Regions from separate parts of the Aeribacillus sp. FSL K6-1305 genome, predicted to be linked through region 3. Evidence: riboswitches for the same ligand, from Rfam matches in the RefSeq annotation. Region 3 holds a riboswitch; each other region holds the start of a gene.
The links. A riboswitch is a leader RNA that binds a small molecule or an ion and turns the genes downstream of it on or off. The one in region 3 is predicted to bind S-adenosylmethionine.

Region 1 (4,283 bases), on a different contig from region 3:
CTGCACCAAGGCTGACTGCAAAAACAGGCAGCTGAACATGATCAGCAAGAATCTTGACCGCTTTTTCATCTTCTAGTTCAAACGATAAAACCGCTCCACCGTTGACACTTTGCCGCAAATGAATATCTGACCCTGGGTGATCGTGAAGACCTGGATAGTACACTTTTTTAATGGCAGGGTGCTTTTTCAAAAATTCTGCTAATTGAGAAGCTGTTTTGACGGATTGATCCAGCCGCACATGAAGTGTTTTTAACCCTCTTAATACAAGCCAGCAATCATGCGGGCCGAGAACAGCGCCGAAGGCATTTTGAAGTTTGTAAAGCGCTTCGCCAAGCTTTTCATCTTTCACAACTGCCAGTCCTGCCAAACAGTCGCTATGACCTGCCAAAAATTTTGTTGCACTATGTAAAACAATATCGGCCCCTAAATCGAGAGGCCTTTGCAAAGCCGGAGTCATAAATGTATTATCAACAAATGTTAAACAGCCGTTTTCTTTTGCAAGCTGCACAATTGCTCGAATGTCCGTCACTTTTAACAGCGGATTCGAGGGCGTTTCAATGTAAATCACTTTTGTGTTCGGACGTATATTTGCTTTTACGGCATCAAGGTCCGTCATATCGACAAACGTATATTCAATGCCAAAGCGCGATAAAACATCGGCAACGATCCGGTATGTTCCGCCGTACACATCTTCTGTGACCAAAACATGATCACCGGAAGAAAGTAAAAGAAAAGCTGTTGATATAGCGGCCATCCCAGAAGCAAACGCAAAGCCTCTCACTCCGCCTTCCAGTTCGGCAATCGCCTCTTCCAACGCTTTTCGTGTTGGATTTCCTGAACGGCTGTAGTCAAATTCAGGAGATTCATCCAATGTTTGCTGATGAAACGTTGACGCTTGCTGAATCGCCACGCTGACAGCACCAGTTGTCGGGTCAACCTTATGTTTATTATGAATCAATTTTGTTTGAAAGCTCCATTGGTCATGCATTTAGTAAATCCCCTTTCGCAGCTGCTTGCAATGCCTGCTTGAGATCTTCCTTCAAATCCTCCACGCTTTCAATCCCTACAGAAAAACGGAGAAGCCGGTTGCATACACCGTTTTGAATTCGGATTTCTTCCGGAATGTCCGCATGTGTTTGGGTAGCTGGATACGTTATAAAGCTTTCTACCCCTCCAAGGCTTTCCGCAAAACAGATTAATTTCAGATTCTGCAAAAACGGGTTGACCCATTCTTCTTTTTTCACACGGAAGGAAAGCATTCCGCCTCTGCCAGGATATAATACATCATCAATTTCAGGAAGCTCTTTTAAATATGCCGCCAGCTTCCTTGCATTTTCCTGATGTTTGGCCATTCTCAATGATAAAGTTTTCATTCCTCTAAGCAGCAGCCACGAATCAAAAGGAGATAATACCGCACCAATTGCATTTTGATGCATGGCTAATTTTTCGCAAATTTCTTTCCCTTTTGCACAGACCAGGCCGGCAAGGACATCGTTGTGACCGCCTAAATATTTCGTTGCGCTGTGAATCACGATATGCGCTCCTTCTTCAATCGGACGCTGCAAAACAGGTGTGTAGAACGTATTGTCAACGATCAGCAGCAAATTGTGCTTCCGGGCCAATTCCGCCAACGAGGAAATCGATGTTTCCTGCATAAGCGGATTAGTGGGCGTTTCTAGAAAAATCGCTTTAGTATTTTCGTTTATTAATGATTCCGTATATTCGCGAGACGTAAAATCGTCATAGTGGAAGGAAAGACCGTATTTGCGCCACTCTTCTTCAAACAAGCGGTATGTCCCGCCATATAAATCTTTTGAAACGATCAGTTCATCTCCACTTTTAAATAAAGCCATAATCGTCTGAATCGCTGCCATTCCGGAAGAAAATGCAAATCCTTGATCGGCTCCCTCCAATTTGGCTATGGCGTCCTCGACAAGCTCTCTCGTTGGATTTTTTGTCCGAGTGTAATCATAACCTGTTGATTCACCTATTCCTTTATGCCGGTAGGCTGTGGACAAATAAATGGGGGCGCTTACTGTTCCTGTAAGAGCTTCACTTCGATTTCCTAATTGGGCCAAAACTGTTTCAATATTCATCTTTGACTTTCCTCCTTTTTTAGTTAGTAAAAATGTGCTGCTTTCATTGCCTGTAGAGGAGGCTTTAAAAATAAAACGCCCTCTTCATAAGAAGAAGGCGTTTATTGTTTGGCTCCTTCTTATCTTCCAAGCATATCTTACGGCAAAATGCTTGCTGGATTTAGCACCTTGGTACAAAGGTTATCATGCCGCCGTCCTTGTACCGGTTGCTGAGACTTCTTCGGGCCAGTTCCCTCCGCCTCTCTCGATAAGAATTCCGATATGAACTTTTGATAGGTATAACTTTACCTCAGTTTTAAAAAAAATTCAAGACGTTTCCTGCCAACAATTCCGATAACTTTGATTTATTTTCAGTAAAACTAAAGAAAAATAAGAACTTTCTTTAAATAATCCGTCGATTCTTGAAATGTTTTTTTGCGAAAGCCAAAAGGGAAATTTTTTTGTATGGATCACCTTTGATCCTCCATCATTTCAATGAAGTGGTTTTATTTTCCCCTGAGGCTTCCTAAATTTTGAATTGATTTTAAAATGCAAATATCCAATTCGGAAGCTGTCGTATTTTTAAGAAAAATTGTGAACGAGGTGATCTTCTTTAGAGGAATTGGAAAATTTTAAGAGTATTTAATAAACAGTGAATGAAACGATTGAATTGGCAAACTAATCGTTTGATAAATTTTTCGCCAACTTCTGTCAAACGAACCCGTACTCCATAAAGCAACTGAACAGAAAACGAAGATGCGATATTTGTTTTGCAGGTGAAGCTGGGAAGCAAAAAAGATGAACATAAACGTGCCGTTGGAAAATTTGCTGAACATTCTTTACTGATGCGCCTTCTCTTTTTTATCAATATTATGGAAAGGAAAGACTGTTTATGATGCTGTATATAATCGACAGCATACGAACCAATAATTTTCATGACGAGCAAATGATGGGGCAAATCAAAATTATGTGAGAAAACGCTTTCTAAAAACTGGAACATCATCAAAACAATGTGTACGGAATTTATTATGATTATGAAAGCGACTACAGAGGAGATTATTTATTAAGCATTGCAATTGAAGAAAATAATGGGGAAGCTTTTAATTGAAATCCCGAGCAACACGAAATATAAAGTTTTCCAAGTAGATAAGACGGACGAACAAGGCATGTTTAAAACTTGGAGTAAGATTTGGAAGCAAGAAGAAACTGGTTTAATAGAGCGTGCTTGAAAAATACAGCCTAAAGCCCAAATGGAGAAATTGAAATTCATATAGGCGCTGTCTAATAAGTCGATTTTCCGGCTTATAGACGCCCCTTTAATGTTTTAGAAATGTTGATATATCAATGTTTATAATCTTTCGTTTTCAATGGATTTTGACTTTCTGGACAGCTCCAAACAATGTGAAAAAACGGGAGCTTATTCGAGCGATTTGAATAAAAAGCTCTCACAACAACAGAATCCCAATATACAGGCATAGTCATAAACAACTTTTGGGATAAGCCCTGTTTTAACAACTGCTTCATCTTGAATTTACATCAACAAAATAACCCCCCTATCCAGAAGCCGCATAATATCAAAAAGCTTCTGTATAGGGGGTTTATTACTTAATTCAAAAAGCTTGTATCTACAAGACCTTTAAGATCCGGTTTTTCTTTTAAAAATTTCAAGTCATAAGAAGAGTTAGAAAAGTCTTGAAGAACTTTTTCATCCACTTCGGTTGTATAGCGGACACGTTCCCAAGCGCTGTCGATAATTTCTGGGTCAAGCTCTTGATTTGTTATTTCTTTAATCGATTGAATGGCAATATCGCGTGCTTCCTCTTTGTTTTTATTGATGAAGTCGACTGCTTTTTTGTGGGCTTTGACAATATTTTGAACTAAATCTTTATTTTCTTTAATAAATTTGTTGCTCGTCACTAAAACAGTGTTCGGAAGCGTTGTGCCATAGGCGATATCTTTCGTATCGACAATCACTTTCGCCCCGTCTTTTATTAATAATGAAGCCCAAGGCTCAGGCACAGCGGCTAAATCCACTTTTCCCGATTCAAAGAAAGCTTGATATTGTGCCGGGTTTCCAGTTGTATGCTTTAATGTGCCGCCGATTCTTGATGAAGCAATGTCGTAATCTTGCAAGTACGTTTCAAATTGGACATCGTGAGTGCAGCCGACACCAGGAGTAATGAATGTTTTATTATGAATATCATCTAA
Region 2 (4,283 bases), 1.7 Mb from region 3:
GTTTAATTATTTAAAGCTCCTGTACTCGCAAGGAGACCGGCTTTTGCTTGAATAAGAGCAAGCTGATACTGAAATAAAAATTCACAAGCTTCTAAAATTTTCTTTGCTTCAAAGCCATCTTTTCCCCATACAGTAATTCCGTGGTTGCGAATAAGAACTGCCCCTTTATCCTCCTTCACGAAATCGCCCAAAGTGCTTGCTAATGTAGGAATATGGGCATAATTATAAATAATCGGAATCTGTAATTCTGCATCTTCCTCCCAGCGGTCAAACGCTTTTATCAGTTCTTGTCCTTGAAATACAATTTTCCCAGCGTCACCATAAAGTTCAGAGATGACATTATTTGCAACCGTATGTACATGCAGGCTGCAGCCGGCTTTGCTTCTTTTATATATTTCGCAATGCAATAGCGTTTCTGCCGAAGGCTTCAGCTGTGTTGCGCCTACAGGATTTCCTTCTCCATCAACAAGCAAAAAATCTTCCTTCGTTTTTTTTCGTTTATCTTTGCCGCTTGCGGTCACAAGAAACTGAAGCGGGGAATCTTGAACTTTTATGGCTAAATTGCCGCTTGTCCCCATAAACCAATCCCTCGCAGCAAGCTCCTCTTTAATCTCCGCAAGCTCATGAACACGAGTTAAAACGACACTCATTTTGCGCCACCTTTTTCTTCTATGAAATTTGTTTTGTTTATTGTCTTCTCTAAAATGTCAATACAGTCGTAAAATGTTTCGAAAGATTGATAAGGAATAGAAAATTCTTGACATTTTTTTGATAAATAATCACGTGCAATAACTGTATCTGCAATCTTCGCGGCTTCTAAATCTGTGACGGAATCCCCGATGATGATGGAATGAGTGTCAGCATTTGCAATTTGCCGAATAATTGTCGGTTTGCAGCACCCACAATTTTGGTTGGGACATTTTTCATCACACGTATAAGGCCAATGAATGGTGATCGTTTCTCCGCTAAAATCCGCTTTATTGCAAAACAGTGCGGTAATAGAATCAAAAGGCTGCAACAGCGGTTTAATAAAAAAATCGATTCCGCCGCTGACAATGTATAAAGGAATGTTCATGTTTTTCGCATAATGAACAAAGTCGCGAAATCCTTCCCTTATTTCTGCAGTTTCTAAAATATAGTGAATGATGTCACCCTTTAAAGAAGATGGAAGAAGTGCAAACATCTTGCCGACTCCTTCCTGAATACTAATCGACTGGGAAAGGACGCCATCCTTCAATTGCTCCCACTCTTTTGGAGCGAAACGCTTCATGATGCTAACGATGTTATCTTTTTTTGTCACCGTTCCATCAAAATCACAAAATATTACTGGCTTCAATTGGACGGTGCCTCCTTCCATCCCCAGAGCCGAATTGCTTCTTGTAATTCTATGTCTTCAGCTGCTTCATTAAGGGGAACACCCCGGGAAACAGCGTCAACTGCCTGACGGAAAGCTTTTCCTCCACCCTGAGCACCTTGCGGGTGACCGTGAACACCGCCTCCTGCATTAATGACACAATCTTTTCCAAAATCATGAATTAAAATGGGAACAAGACCCGGGTGAATGCCAGCAGATGGAACAGGAAAAACTGGTTTTAAAACTGATTCCTTCACCAATTCTTCTTTCACTTTTAAAACTTTGTCACGCTCCAATGCAACGCTGCCATATGGTGAAGGGAACAACGAAAAATCTGCTCCAGCAATTCTTATCAATTTTCCAAGCAATAAGGAATGAGAGAGCCCATATTTTTCGGATGAAGTAAACGATCCGCTAAACGCCGGATGAGCCATAATTGGGAGGGCGATTTCATCATCTTCCCTTAATGCTTGCAGCACATCGAGTCCATATGTAAAAACATTAAATAGCAAAATATCGGCACCTAATTCTTTTGCTTTTCTTGCCTTATCTTTCAATTCAAATGTTTTTCCCGTCAAATTGACCGCATACAAAGTTCGGTGTCCCTTTTCTTGATACACGTTATCAAGAACTTTTTTGCCTTCCTTTATTCTTGTTTCAAATGATGTGAGCGAATTTTCAAAAAGTATTTCATCATCCTTTACTAAGTCGACGCCCCCGAGAGCCTGCTCCCGCAATTGGGCAAGAAGGTAATCCATATCACGTCCAATTACACCTTTAAAGATGCTCATCACTAACGGTCTGTCGTAAACGCCAAGTTTTTCTCGTAACCCCTGAATTCCAAATCGAGGACCTGGAAAATACCGAAAGATCTCATCGTCAAACTGCAAATCTAGTAATTTTATTTCTCCATCTAGTGATAATTTTCCAAAAGTTGTCGTTAAGATGGCAGGAATGTCTTTAGAAAAGTTTTCTCCCGGAAAGCGAATGTGAAGCTGTGCAATCGTTTTGCCGGAGGATGGATCCTCGCCTGTTTCTTTTATCTCAACCACTTGTCCTTTATGCTTTTTTAACTGCTCTTGCACTAAAAGAGGAAGGTCAGTCCACGAACCTACCGTTAATCCAAGAGCAATGTCTTCTGCTTTTTTTTCTAAATCTTCTCGTTTCGCAATGATTTGGTATACTGCTGTTACGTGACCCATTTTTTCAATCCTCTTCATTCAGATTTTTTTATATAAATAAAACCTCTTCAATAAGAAGAGGTTTTTTGTCAAAACAACTTCTTATCTTTCAACATCTCTGTTGGGAGAATTAGCACCGTGCTCATCATATGAGTCGGTTGCCGGGCTTCATTGGGCTCATCCCTCCACCTGCTCTTGATAAGAGTTTTATTATTAACTTTATAATTCTTATTCGTTTACTTGGATTATACCACTATCCTTCCCCTCTGTCAACACTTTTTTACATCATATTCGATTCAAATTCGCTTACATTTTTCTGATGGCATGCTACAATTATTTAATGGTGCAGTTTACAATTTGAGGTATTTACCGGAACTTGAGGTTGAGCCAAAACAGGAAAGCCTAAAAAAAGAGGACGAAAAAAGAAGGTACAACATCTTTTTAACGTCTTCCGATCGCATCATGCTAGATTACTAGACTTAGAAAAACTGGTTGAATTACGCAATTATAACGTTACTGGTTATCGTGAGACAATTTGTTTCTTGTACCGTTATTGGTTATGTTGCTTTTTGAATGATCCAGAAGAAGCCTTAAAACAAACGCTAACGTTTAATTTACAGTTTAATGAGCCTTTAAGAAGATCCACCAGAAGCGCTGAAAAGGCCTATTATGCACGGAATAACGAAGAAGCAAACCGAATAGCCAGAGAAAAAGGGTATCCTGGCGCTGGATATAATATCAGCAATAAAAAATTAATTGAATGGTTAGATATAACAGAGGACGAACAACGCCATTTAAGCACGATTATAGATGCGAATGAAAAGCGGAGAAGGAAACAAAAACGCCGGGAAATGGGCGTAAAAAGCCGTGAGGAGTATTTAAAAGAACAGCGCAATAAAACGGATAAGAACTTAGAAAAACTTAGACAAGCAATTGAGTTGAATCCTGATTTCTCGAATTACAAATTAGCTAAATTGCTAGGAATAAGTGAATCGTATGTAAGGAAAGGATGTTATATGTTATTTACTGGAACGGATGATTTAATTAAAAACGAGGATCGATCAATTAAAGAACATGATGTTTTATATTTTAGAATTAAACCTTTATCTTCACAAAAAATGGAAGGGTTAGTGGTGTACTTTCAACCCCATTGATGAAATTAAACCGTTTCTCAACTGAACAATTAATAGAAGTTTCATATAAAGTTAGGGAAATCCACGGTATGGTACACAAATGGATACCAGAGACAGTTATTGATGATACATTTATTAAGCAATATGTTGAATCATTTACTGTTGCCTTTGAACAGGAAATCACTGTACTTCCAAGGACATTTTTACGTGAATTTATATTCGTATTAGACGCTGCAAAAGAGGGGAACGATGTCCATTCTCTTTTAAATTATTAGTCCTAGTACTGTAGAAAGAATTAAACTGGATTTAAGTCAGTATTTTGGACACCAATAAGTGAAATTTAATTTTGATCTCATTGACATCGCTTGTCGCTTGACATGGAGCCTCTGCGGGCGTGGTGTTATGCGAAGGGTGAAAGGGGCAATGAATTCTTTCGCATGGCAAATAAGCCTACCACACCCCCACTCCATGTAAAGCGGATGCTTGTAAAATTGTGAAGAGCACTACGCTGCCCTTTGATACTGTCTACTGTTTCTTGTGGCGTCATATAGCCCAGGCAGCTATGAATCCGTTTCCGATTGTACCAGCCTTCTATAAATTCGAATAAGGCTCTTC
Region 3 (4,283 bases):
CTATCGTTCCGGACAGAATGATCGGCACTTCTTTCTTGAGCTTTTGAAAAGCTCGTTGAATTCCTAAGTAACCTGCTTTTACATTGAGCATATCTTGGCTTGTCTCAAGGAGAAGTACATCAACGCCCCCCACTAACAGTCCTTCCGCTTGAACTTGATAAGCTTCTGCCAATTGTTGGAATGTGACGCCGCCTGTAACGGAGAGCGTTTTAGTCGTTGGCCCCATTGATCCTGCCACAAAACGAGGCCAATCCGGTGTTGAATATTTTTCTGCAGCGCGCTTTGCAATCTCAGCTGCTTTTTTATTTATTTCAAAAGCAAGGTGCCCCAAGTTATATTCCTCGAGGACGATGCTTGTACCGCCAAACGTATTTGTCTCGATAATATCAGCGCCTGCTTCAAGGTACGCTTCATGAATACGGACAATCGTTTCAGGGGAAGTGATGTTTAAATATTCGTTGCATCCTTCATATTCTTCACCGCCAAAATCTTTCGCAGATAATTCTGCAGCTTGAATCATTGTTCCCATGGCTCCGTCTAGTATTAAAATTTTTTTCTCCAGCTGTTCCTTTATGTTATACATGGGAAATCTTCCTTTCTCGTTTTGCCTTTTCTTTTTTATGAATGTATTCCGTCAGCTCGACTGTCATCTCATAATGCAAAAACGGAGTGATTAAGTAAATGCCGTTAAACAGGTCAAATGCTGCGTCAATAAGCGATTTTGCAATGGCAAGTCCTTCTCGTTTTCCCTTTTCTTTATCATTGCCTGCTTTTTGCATCTGTTCGCGAATCGAATCGGACAATTTAATGCCTGGCACTTCGTTATGAATAAATTCAGCATTGCGGCTGCTTATTAACGGCATAATCCCGAGATATATCGGAACATTCAGATGTTTTGTTGCTTCATATACTTCTTCGATCAGCTTCTCCGAGTAGAGCGGCTGCGTAATAAAATAATCGGCTCCGCAGCTGATTTTTTTCTCAAGTCTCTGAACTGCGCGATCAAGATGTCTTACGTTCGGATTGAAGGCGGCGGCTACAGTAAAGTTTGTTTTTTGACCAAGTGATTTTCCGGAGTATGACAAACCTTCATTAAATTGCTTAATTAAGCTGATTAAATCAAACGATGATAAATCATAGACAGAGGTTGCACCCGGAAAATCACCGATTTTGGACGGGTCGCCGGTGACCGCTAAAATATCGTGCAGGCCAAGCGTATGCAGCCCCATTAAATGGGATTGAATGCCGATTAAATTTCTGTCACGACATGTTAAATGAACGAGCGGGCGAAGCTGGAAACGGCTTTTCACAATATTTGCGCAAGCAACATTGCTGATTCTTGGTGTAGCAAGGGAATTATCCGCAAGCGTAATTGCATCAATCCCCGCTTTTTTCAACGCTTTTGCTCCTGTTAAAAATTTTTCCAAGCCGAGCGTTTTCGGCGGGTCCAATTCTACAATCACTGAGCGTCTGTTTTTTGCAATATCTGGGAGAGGAGTTTCTTGACTTTCTTTCATAGGTAAAGCATGAATTGGAACATTTCGTTCTTTTACTTCTTTCTCTGTGACAGGAGGGAGGTTTGATACAGCTTCAGCCATTGCCCGAATATGTTTCGGCGCGGTTCCGCAGCATCCGCCGAGAAGCCGGACACCTTGTTTTCGGAATTGAAGAGCCGCTTCATAAAAATAGTGTTCATCTGATTCATAAACTAATCTTCCGTTTTCATACCTTGGCAGGCTGCCGTTTGGAAAAGCGGATAAAAAGGCATGTTCAAACAGCGGCACTTCTTCCAGAGATTGCAGCATATGATAAGGGCCTAAACGGCAATTGAGGCCGACAATATCTGCACCAAGTTCTTCAAGCATTTTCAAACCGTCTGCCAATCTTGTTCCATTTTGAAAGACGCCTTGTTCGTGCAAAGAAACATTTGTGATAATGGGCAAATCCGTTTCTTTTCTAGCTATTTGCAAAACGGTTTTCAGTTCTTCCAAGTCGTAATAGGTTTCTAAAATAATGCCATCTACGTTTTCGGATAAAAGGACATGAAGCTGCTCGCGAAAATTTTCGGCAATGTCAGATAGCGTGAAGGCGCTTTTTTGAAACGAACGGATGCCGCCGATTGTTCCGATGACATACCCTTTGTTTTCCGCTTTTTGTAACGCCCTCTTTGCAAGTTCAACCCCTTTTTGGTTGATGATCTTTATATCATCTTCCAGCCCATATCTGGCAAGCTTTATGCGATTGGCGCCGTATGTATTTGTTTGAATAACAGTTGCGCCTGCGTCTAAATAGGCTGAATGAATCCGTTCTATTTCTTCCGGTTTTGAAACGTTTAGCTCATCAAAGCATCTGTCTATTCCGAATGAGTATAGTAGAGTCCCCATTGCTCCGTCGGCAATTAATATATGATTCTGTAAATCTTGTAAAAGCCCCATAAAAAGTCCTCCAATCAAATGAAATAGGCGCCTGCAAGGAGGCGAACACCTATATAAAAAAGAAAAGCCTTCTAATAAGAAGAAGACTTTTTCTTGAACATTTTCCCCTTCTTCTTATCTTCCGAGCGCAAATTTACGCATCGCTGGATTTAGCACCTTGGTACCCAAAGTTTTTGGGTAATCCGGTTGCTGAAGGTTCATCGGGCCAGTCCCTCCGCTTCTCTTGATAAGAACGCTTTACCGTATGAAATTTTAAAACAACGGATTAATCCTAATTTAACGAATTTTATCAAAATAATCAATATAAAATTTCAATTTTGTGAACAGGGCAAAGCTAGCGAAAATTAATAAATTGTACGTCGATCGGCAAGTCGGCGCTTTTCACAGCTGCAATCACTTTTTGCAAATCGTCCTTGCTTTTGCCGCTTACCCGGACTTGGTCGTCTTGAATTTGGCTTTTTACTTTTAGCCCGGTATTTTTGATCAGCGCATTGATCTTTTTCCCGTTTTCTTTGTCAATTCCGTTGACAAGTTTGGCTCTTTGTCTGACAGTGCCTCCTGAAGCCTTTTCGATTTTCCCGTACTGAATATTCTTGGTTGCGACACCGCGTTTAATCATTTTGCTTACTAATACATCTTTTAGTTGATTCAGCTTATATTCATCGTCAGAGATTAGCACAAGCTCATCTTTTTCTAGGGATATATCGCTTTTAGATCCTTTGAAATCATATCTGTTTACAATTTCTTTTTTCGCCATTTGAATGGAATTGTTCACTTCGGCAATATCCACTTTTGAGACGATGTCAAATGAATTCTCCTTAGCCAACTTTTTACCTCCAATAACGTTATTTACATTCATTATAGTGAATGTCGTTCAGTTGAACAACTCTTTTAGGGGTTCCTCGCAAATTAAATGAAAAAACCGTTACTTAAAGCAACGGCAAGGAAATTAATATCTGCTTAAATGCAATTAAGCTAAAGATGTCGCTTTAGAACATTTAGGGGAAAGAAAGTCTTGTAAGTTTTTTACTGCTTCGAGCGAATCTTCTCCTTCAGCGCTGATGACTACATGACCTTCTAAAAAGGCGGAAAAACCGAGCATGCTTAAAACGCTTTTCGCATTTAATTGGAGCTTTTTTGTTTGGAATAAAATGTAGCTGTTAAATTTAATCGCTTCATGGACAAGGGAAATGACATATTCCGGCTCCATCTCTTTTGTAAGATACACGGAAATTTCATGTTTCTTCATTGTGCCACCTCTTGTATACTTATTTTACAATATCTTACATTAATAAAGGATAGATTCCCACATGTTTGTCATTTCCTCTTACATATAAAAAAATGACCTCCGCTTTCGAATATGGAAACGTTTTGGATTTCTCTGTTTTTTAATGAAATGAATGGCCTAATCAAATTGAAAGTTATTGCCCCGCCCATGTTTTATTAGACAAAAATGAAAACAAAAGCTAGAGAAAAGATGCATACTGCAAGATAAGAAAGCGTCTTTTTCTTTCAGAACGTCCGGATAGAAGAGGTGGAAGACTCGCCTTTAGAGATATTTCAAAAAAAGAAAAAGCCCGACAGGCGGGCATTATAAATGATCCGTTTTCTTTGAGTATTGCCGTTTTCCAAGCTCTCGATTTTTTTCCTTCAATAGATTTTTTTCGTGTCGTTTTGCATTGTTGTCTACAGCTTTTTTATCATTATCGCTTGTTTTGGACATTCAGGAAGCTCCTTTCAATACTGTTATATACTTATGATTTCCATGAAGCTTCTTGAATATGTTTATTTAGAAAAAATACAGCAAGGGTGCCGGGGCCAGAGTGTGCACCAATGACAGCACCGATC

Region 1: another riboswitch for S-adenosylmethionine. It lies ahead of NST97_RS18770 (methionine biosynthesis PLP-dependent protein); the one in region 3 lies ahead of NST97_RS18265 (bifunctional homocysteine S-methyltransferase/methylenetetrahydrofolate reductase).
Region 2: another riboswitch for S-adenosylmethionine. It lies ahead of NST97_RS10075 (2,3-diketo-5-methylthiopentyl-1-phosphate enolase); the one in region 3 lies ahead of NST97_RS18265 (bifunctional homocysteine S-methyltransferase/methylenetetrahydrofolate reductase).

The regions. Positions count from the first base shown of each region.
Region 1 is NZ_JBBOQV010000004.1:11,401-15,683, forward strand. Features, by position in the region: gene metC (cystathionine beta-lyase) at 1-988, opposite strand, end outside; gene NST97_RS18770 (methionine biosynthesis PLP-dependent protein) at 981-2,096, opposite strand; SAM riboswitch class I at 2,213-2,350, opposite strand; gene NST97_RS18775 (hypothetical protein) at 3,146-3,304, shown strand; gene NST97_RS18780 (aliphatic sulfonate ABC transporter substrate-binding protein) at 3,681-4,283, opposite strand, start outside.
Region 2 is NZ_JBBOQV010000002.1:37,188-41,470, forward strand. Features, by position in the region: gene NST97_RS10065 (methylthioribulose 1-phosphate dehydratase) at 3-650, opposite strand; gene NST97_RS10070 (2-hydroxy-3-keto-5-methylthiopentenyl-1-phosphate phosphatase) at 647-1,336, opposite strand; gene NST97_RS10075 (2,3-diketo-5-methylthiopentyl-1-phosphate enolase) at 1,333-2,556, opposite strand; SAM riboswitch class I at 2,635-2,740, opposite strand; gene NST97_RS10080 (hypothetical protein) at 3,105-3,689, shown strand; gene NST97_RS10085 (BREX system ATP-binding domain-containing protein) at 3,689-3,943, shown strand; partial or broken gene NST97_RS10090 (IS3 family transposase) at 4,192-4,283, opposite strand, start outside.
Region 3 is NZ_JBBOQV010000002.1:1,733,719-1,738,001, forward strand. Features, by position in the region: gene metH (methionine synthase) at 1-583, opposite strand, end outside; gene NST97_RS18265 (bifunctional homocysteine S-methyltransferase/methylenetetrahydrofolate reductase) at 576-2,435, opposite strand; SAM riboswitch class I at 2,547-2,668, opposite strand; gene NST97_RS18270 (YajQ family cyclic di-GMP-binding protein) at 2,770-3,261, opposite strand; gene NST97_RS18275 (HPr family phosphocarrier protein) at 3,406-3,684, opposite strand; gene NST97_RS18280 (DUF3941 domain-containing protein) at 4,027-4,158, opposite strand; gene NST97_RS18285 (DegV family protein) at 4,190-4,283, opposite strand, start outside.